DNA from 2 places in the Paenibacillus filicis genome. Region 2 is predicted to be linked to the other one. Evidence: riboswitches for the same ligand, from Rfam matches in the RefSeq annotation. Region 2 holds a riboswitch; the other holds the start of a gene.
The links. Region 2 has a riboswitch for cyclic di-GMP ahead of WMW72_RS02030 (pyridoxal phosphate-dependent decarboxylase family protein). Riboswitches for the same ligand answer to the same signal wherever they lie in the genome.
Positions count from the first base shown of each region.

Region 1: another riboswitch for cyclic di-GMP. It lies ahead of WMW72_RS33900 (transglutaminase-like domain-containing protein); the one in region 2 lies ahead of WMW72_RS02030 (pyridoxal phosphate-dependent decarboxylase family protein).

Region 1 is NZ_JBBPCC010000037.1:33,603-37,336, reverse strand. Features, by position in the region: gene WMW72_RS33910 (SdrD B-like domain-containing protein) at 1-1,338, shown strand, start outside; gene WMW72_RS33905 (class D sortase) at 1,409-2,125, shown strand; cyclic di-GMP riboswitch class I at 2,212-2,298, shown strand; cyclic di-GMP riboswitch class I at 2,331-2,418, shown strand; gene WMW72_RS33900 (transglutaminase-like domain-containing protein) at 2,432-3,226, shown strand; gene WMW72_RS33895 (MEKHLA domain-containing protein) at 3,404-3,734, shown strand, end outside.
Region 2 is NZ_JBBPCC010000001.1:437,663-441,396, forward strand. Features, by position in the region: gene WMW72_RS02030 (pyridoxal phosphate-dependent decarboxylase family protein) at 1-1,243, opposite strand, end outside; cyclic di-GMP riboswitch class I at 1,334-1,418, opposite strand; gene WMW72_RS02035 (carbon-nitrogen hydrolase family protein) at 1,776-2,612, shown strand; gene WMW72_RS02040 (RraA family protein) at 2,605-3,213, shown strand; gene WMW72_RS02045 (ABC transporter substrate-binding protein) at 3,274-3,734, shown strand, end outside.

The DNA.
Region 1 (3,734 bases), on a different contig from region 2:
CGTGGAGAAATCGGCAATTACGTCTGGCTGGACCACAACCGGGACGGCATTCAGAATGACGGGGATTCCCGCGGTGTGAACGGCGTTGAAGTTCGGCTGTACAAAGACAGCACCTCCGGCACTCCGGTGGCGGTCACGACTACGGCCAATGACGCTCAGGGCCGTCCGGGCTACTACCTCTTCGACGATCTGCTCGCAGGGGACTACTATGTGCAATTTGTCATCCCGGCCGATTATACGAAGACTCGCGAAGCGCAAGGTACGGACAAGGGCCTTGATTCGAATGTGACGGATATCGATGGCTTTACCGGCAAAATCTCGATCGGCGAGACGGCCGGCTGGGTCGATCATAGCATCGATCTGGGCTTGGTAGCGAAGGGAGCCATCGGCAACTACGTATGGCTGGATGCGAACGGCAACGGAGCGCAGGACGAAGCGGCTGCTCTGGGCAGAAACGGCGTCACGGTGAAGCTGTATGACAAGGATAAGCAGTTGATCACGCAAACCGTAACGGCCAATGACAGCGCTGGCCGTCCAGGTTATTACCTGTTCGATCAGTTGCTAGGCGGTGACTACTACGTCCAGTTCATACTTCCGGGAGGCTACATCGCTACCCGCGAGGAAGCGCCTGGCGTGCCACGAGATCTGGATTCCAATAAACGGATCGGCGGCTACACCGAGAAGATTACGATCGGCGATGCTACCGTATGGGAAGATCTGACCATCGATCTCGGGCTGGTCGAAGAGCCTTCCAGCGGTGGACCTTCCGGTCCTGTGAACCCTGGGACGCCTGTCACTCCGGAGAAGCCTGCCACCCCGGATAAGCCTGTGACTCCAGGTAAGCCAGAAACACCAGGCAATCCAGGAACTCCTGGTTCACCTGGAACGCCTGTAACTCCGGGGACACCTGAGCCTCCGGCGAAGCCGGGGCCTGTCCAGGAGATCGTGACCGATGAAGGCACGCCGACAGGTGGAGCCGTCAAGGTACCGCCAGGTGGCAAGCCGTCGGTAGGCCAACCGCCGGGGCATGGACAAGTCACGATCGACGAGGATGGCAAATGGGTGTATACGCCTGAGCCGGGATATACCGGCAAGGACGAATTCAGCATTGTCGTTACGGATGAGAACGGCAACGAAGAAGAAGTATTCTTCGACATCGATGTCGAGAAAATTCCTTTGGACGGCTTAGGGAAAGAAGCGGGTCAAGGACAACTGCCTGATGTAGCGGCGTTGCCTAAGACCGGGGAAGACAGTCATCTGCTGCTGCAGCTGACAGGTCTTGGTTTGTTTATGCTGGGAGCGGCGCTGAGGAAACGGCGCTCCTCCAAGCGGGTATAGGAGAACACAGGGCTGTCGGTACAACGGCAGCCTTGGCTTTCTCTGAACAAACGAAAGCGTAAGGAGCCGAATGATGAAGGGATTGGCTTATGTACTGATGGTTGCGGGGATTGTTGTCGTCCTGCTGCCCAAGGCGATGGAATGGCATGCTGATTACCTGGAAAGACAGCTGCTGAAGTCCACGGAGCAAAGCTTTGCGGCAGCAGGTGGCAAGTCTGCATACACAGACGCCGATTCGGACAGACGGACGGTTGAGGAATATGCGCGCCTGTCAGGCTTGTTCAGCCAAGGGACGGAGGATGAAACCAATCTCTCCGAGTTGCATACGCCTGAAGCGGGCGTGCAGCCCTCAGAGGCTTCGGATACCGTATCGAATACAGCATCTCTGACTGCCGAGACGGCCATTGCTGTGCTGTCAATCGAGAAGATCAAGCTGAGGCTTCCCGTGCTGGAAGGAGCTACACAGGACAACATGAAGTTCGCTGCGGCTCATATGAAGGAGACCTCGCCGCTTGGCGAGCCAGGCAATGCGGCGATCGCCGCCCACCGGGTCCGTACCAAGGGACGTCTGTTCAACCGGCTCGACGAGCTGAAGATCGGCGATGAAATCATCGTGGAGACGAAGGACCGCAAGCTGACCTATACCGTATACAAGACGCTGATTGTGAAGCCTACGGATACGTCGGTACTGAGGAGAAGCGACAAGGAAAGTGTGCTTACACTGATTACCTGCGAGCCGATTGTCGATCCTACACACCGGCTTATTGTGCAGGCTAGACGAAGCTAATACGAAGGGCCTGGGGAAATAGGTATTTTTCACTAAGATTGGGCTTGTATTTTACGGAAAATATGATACTCTCAAATTAAGCAATACACGATAAACGGCAAACCTGTCGAAAGATAGGGACGCAAAGCTAAAGGGCCTACCCTCCGTTAGGAGCACGGCAGCCAGTTACCGAATGGATTGTTTTTTTGTATTCATAGAGCTTAGCACCGATAAATGGCAAACCTGCCCGAAAGGCAGGGACGCAAAGCTAAAGGGCCTACCCTTCGTGAGAAGTATGGCAGCCAGCTACCGAAGGGAGTTATATGTATGCGTAAGTGGACGGCATTGTTCATTGCTGTATGTATGTTTGTGCTCTACCTGCCGGCCGCAGCACTAGCCGCCAAGCCGGATTCGAGCTCGTGGCTGGATCTGAAGAACCTGAATCAGGGTGTCATTGGGATTGCCTATGAATCGGGAACCAAAGCGACAAAGCTGATGGTCACCAAAGACGGAGTGAACTACACGTACAACCTGGCTGCTGCAGGGAAGGAAGAGTTTTTCCCGCTTCAGTTGGGTAACGGGGCGTACACACTCTCCATTCTAGAGCGGGTAACAGACAACCGCTACAAATCGGTATACAACGATTCGGTAGACCTTCAAGTGAAGGATGCAGCTGGCGTGTACCTGAACTCTATTCAAAATATCAATTATAATGAAGCGGAAGCTGTGGTTGAAAAAGCCCGTGAGCTGACTCAGAATAAGAAGACCGATCAAGAAAAGGTAAAGGCCATCTACGATTATATCGTGAACACGGTCACCTACGATTTCAATCTCGCTGCTAATGTACAGACCGGTTACATCCCCGACCTTGACAGCGTGCTGACTTCAGGCAAAGGTATCTGTTACGATTACGCTTCCTTGTTCGCAGCCATGAATCGCAGCGTGGGCGTGCCGACTAAGCTGCTGATGGGATCGTCGGAGCATGTGAAGGAATATCATGCGTGGAATGAAGTGTACCTGGACGGGAAGTGGCAGACGGTCGATACGACTGTGGATGCAGGGACCGGCAGCCAAACGCTCGTGAAAAACGCAGCCGAGTATAAGGCGGCTAAGGTGTATTAGCCTCTCTTGCTGTTCGTTATAATGAACGAAAGTCCAGGCCCAGTGCTCTTGTTGAGCATTGGGCTTTTTTCCGGCTGATGCACAGTCTGATAGATATGGAGGAAATGGCGGTAGAAGCAGCGAAAGTAAGTAAAGTATCTTCATTCAGAGAAGCGGAATCAGGAGGGAGTTAACAGCATGGAACCTATCCGCACAGGAATTGGCGCGACGAATGAGCACGCGCTTCGGGTGATTGACAGCTACCGGCATTGGACCGGCCGCAGGCTGGTGGAGGAGGGAGAAGCAGGAACCGCAGCAGACCGCTTATTCCAGGCTCCGCTCTACATCCTGTCCCATGGCATGGAAGAAGATCCGGTATTGAACTTCGGCAGCAGGCTGGCCTTGGAGTTGTGGGAGATGGACTGGCAGACGTTCATCCGGATGCCCTCCCGGCTGACGGCAGAGCCCATGGAGCGGGATGCCCGGGAGGCGTTCATGCGCGCGGTGAGGGAGCAGGGCTTCGTTAGCG
Region 2 (3,734 bases):
ATTGAGCCAGCAGCCGCTGATAGCCTTGCATGCCGAACGCCAGCAGAGCGCTGTAGATGCTGATGGAGCTGGCCATACGCGAGCATTCCAGCGTGTATCCGGTATGATAGTCTCCATATCCCCGATGTCCGACATAAGGCGTTTCATCCGGATGCAAATCGACGAGCCTAAGGTCCGCGGCATCCTTAACCAGGAATAAGCTTGTCAAGTATGGAGTCTGCCCGAGCTTCTGAAAATCGAAGCAAAGCGAATCCGCATAATGCAAATGTCTCATCCTGCTCCCAATGGCATGCAGTGCCTGTGCCACATCGGGCTTCAGTTCCAGGGGATTGGCTTCAAAATCGTAGTCGTTAAAGAACGCAAAGAATCCGCCCAGCGCGGAATCCGCATGAATATGCGGTCGGCGCAACCCGTACCTGAGCGCTACTTCCGCAGAAGCCGCGTAGATGTGCTCCACATCGTCTATGCCCATCGCATCCGTCGTTCCTGTCGTCGCCACGATGTAAACCGGGATGCCGCCCCGTGCGATGACCTCCTCCATTTTGCGGCGCAAATCGTTCACATCCATGGAGCTATCGGTTGTCGTACGGACCTTGATCAGGTTGTCGCTGCCAATCCCGCACGCTTCCATCGATTTGAACAAGCTGTAATGGGCCGAGTCGGAGCAGAACGCATACAAGTGATCAGGAACGCCTTTGCGTAAAGCATCGGGAGCAACTTTAGCTATCGCAAGCCGCAAGCCTGAGAATACGGCCCCTTGCCCGCCCCAGGTCGTGTAGCCCCCGCTTTTCAGTGCATCGTACCCGATGAGCTTGGACATCATGCTGATGACTTTCACTTCCGCTTCAGCTCCGGCAGGCCCGTACACGTCCCATAGATTATTTCCGTTTACCATAAATGCCGCAATCATGCCCAGAATTCCGGGGGTGCTCGCCATCGGCAATATATTCGTCAAAAAATATTTCGTGTGATACGGGTGGTTATGCAGCAATTTCAAAAGCTCGGTATTGACTTGCTCCAAAGGTATGCTATCCGCTGGAATCGAGCTGCTTCGAATGAGATCATTGTAGAAGTTTCCGGCTCGTGATTTATCTCCTTTCAAATTAACTCCGTCGGGATTTTTGAGTTCATCCACCCCTTTGATAATTTGTTCGATCAGCTCCAGAAGCATGTGGCGCCCCTGCGGGTTGCCATCCTCACTTGGGAATAACTGCTGTACAGTCGCAAGACTTCTCTCTGTCATGGCTCTCTCTCCTCTCTATTAGTCACGGTCTACCCGAATAATAAAAAAAGGTGAACATGGGACGGAATGCCCACACTTCACCAATTACGACCATGCAACTGGCTGACTTATCCTGGGGGATGAAGTCCCTATAGCTTTGCGTCCCTATCTTTCAATAGGTTTGCCTGACTATTTAGTTTGCAAGAGAACTATATTTCGGCAAAAAATGACAAATTGCCGCTTTCCAAGTTCGAGATAAAGTATATTATATTCCCAGAAAGAAGGCAACATAATTTACCATAAATTTAACTACCTGTATAATTAGTATTTTTGTACTGCTTGGATCGAGCTTACACCAGGAAACCCAGTCAAACCTGCTGCTGAATAAGAAATGCTTTAAATTAAAGTTTTCTATCAATTGATTGAATTTATCTATTTTACCGTTTATTGACTATTTCAAAGCGGCAGTGTTACTATTACGACATTAATCCCTATATTTCGCATAGAATTAATTATATTTATTCGTAGAGGGATTAAATAGGGAGGAAGCATCATGTCATTTCAACTAGTTATGGCCCAGCTAGGGTCGACGGACGACAAGCAGGTTAACCTGAACAAGGCGGAACAAGCACTAAGTGAAGCTGTGGGGGTCCATCACGCGGATATTGTCGTTTTTCCCGAGGTTTTTATGAGCTATTTTGCCGTAGGGACGCCACGAGAGGTCAAGCTGCAGGACGCGGAGAAACTGGACGGCCTTTTTGTAACGGGCATGAGGGAGTTGTCCAGGAAATACGGCGTTTGGACGATTTTCGGGATGAGAGAGCCCTCCGAGGATCCACAGGATGACCGAGTTTATAATTCTGTAGTCATTGTGGATGCGGCCGGAGAGATTGTGAGCACATATCGGAAGACGCATCTATACGATGCATTCGGGGCCAAGGAATCTGTCAGTATTAAGCCTGGAGATTCATTGTTCCACCCAGTTAAGACACCATTCGGCACGATCGGGCTGCTGGTCTGCTATGAGCTGCGATTTCCGGAGATATCCCGCTACCAAGCGGTACATGGAGCCGATGTAATCATCGTGCCATCTGGCTGGGTCCGGGGTCCGCTCAAAGAAAAGCATTGGCTCCATCTGGTGACCACCCGAGCGCTGGAGAACACCGCTTTCGTCGTCGCGTGCAACCAGGTCAATGATTTCTATATTGGACAAAGTCTTATTGTAGACCCGATGGGCGTGGCTGTGGCGCAAGGGGATGAAACGGAGTCCTTGATTCCTTACCGCATCGACCTGGACCGGGTGCAGGAAGTTCGGACGAAGCTTCCGTCCCACGTGCACTTGAGACCCGAACTATACCATGCGAAGGTTGGGAGCGAGACTCATGTTTAACGTTCAACCGAGAGTAGAAGGCGTCACACAGCCATTGCTGGACTTGTACCGCGAGATTAGCCCGTCCACGATCGGACATCTGACTGACTTCGGATTTGTCAAAGGGCTGCAGCCGTTGGCAAGACCCCTCCGCATCCTAGGTAATGCTCTGACGGTACGCATTCCTCATATCGATTCGACGGCTATACGTCATGCTTTAGAGCTTGCCCAGCCTCATGATGTGATCGTCGTGGATATGTCCGGGGATGAAGATCGGGCTTGCTGGGGTGAGTTTATCACCTACGCAGCGATAAGCAAGCAGGTTGCCGGCGCTGTGATTTCGGGCTGCGTAACGGATGTTCGCGCCATTGAGAAGGTCGGATTTCCGGTATTTGCGAAGGGAATCAGCGCATTAACGACCCGTTCTCTGCAGCTGGAGGGGGAAGTGAACACGACGGTTAGCATCGGCGGGGTAAGCATTCATCCCGGTGATTTGATCGTGGGCGATGATGATGGGATATTCGTCATTAACCCAAGAGATGCCCATGACATCGGGAGCGTGGCGCTGGACAAACAGGCCAAAGAAGCTATCCGCAGGAAGGAATTGGGCTACGACCTATAACCAGATTGAAGTAAACCTAATCACGCTACTGTGTTGTACATAGACAAGGGAGGATTTCATATGAATAGAAAACTTCGATGGAGCATGGCCGGCCAGATCGCGCTCGCCATGTCCTTGCTTTTATCCGCCTGCAGCTCTCCAAATGCCGCATCCACTCCTTCGTCGTCTCCCGCTTCAGGGAAAGCGGCAGAGGCCGTGAAGGCCAAGCCTCTGACCATTGCTTTGACCGGAGATGCAACAAGCCTGGATCCGCAGAATGCTTCGGATTCCATTTCCTCTCTGGTGACGTATCAAATCTTTGACCGGCTCGTTACGTTTAACGACAAGCTGGACATCGTTCCCCAATTAGCGGAAAGCTGGACCCATTCCAAGGACGGCAAGGAATGGACGTTCCAGCTGCGCAAAGGAGTGAAGTTTCAGGATGGTACACCGCTGAATGCCGAAGCCGTCAAGACCAGCTTTGAGCGCGTTGCGGATAAAAGCAAAAAACTGTCCCAATATACGCTCGTAGGACAGTTCAT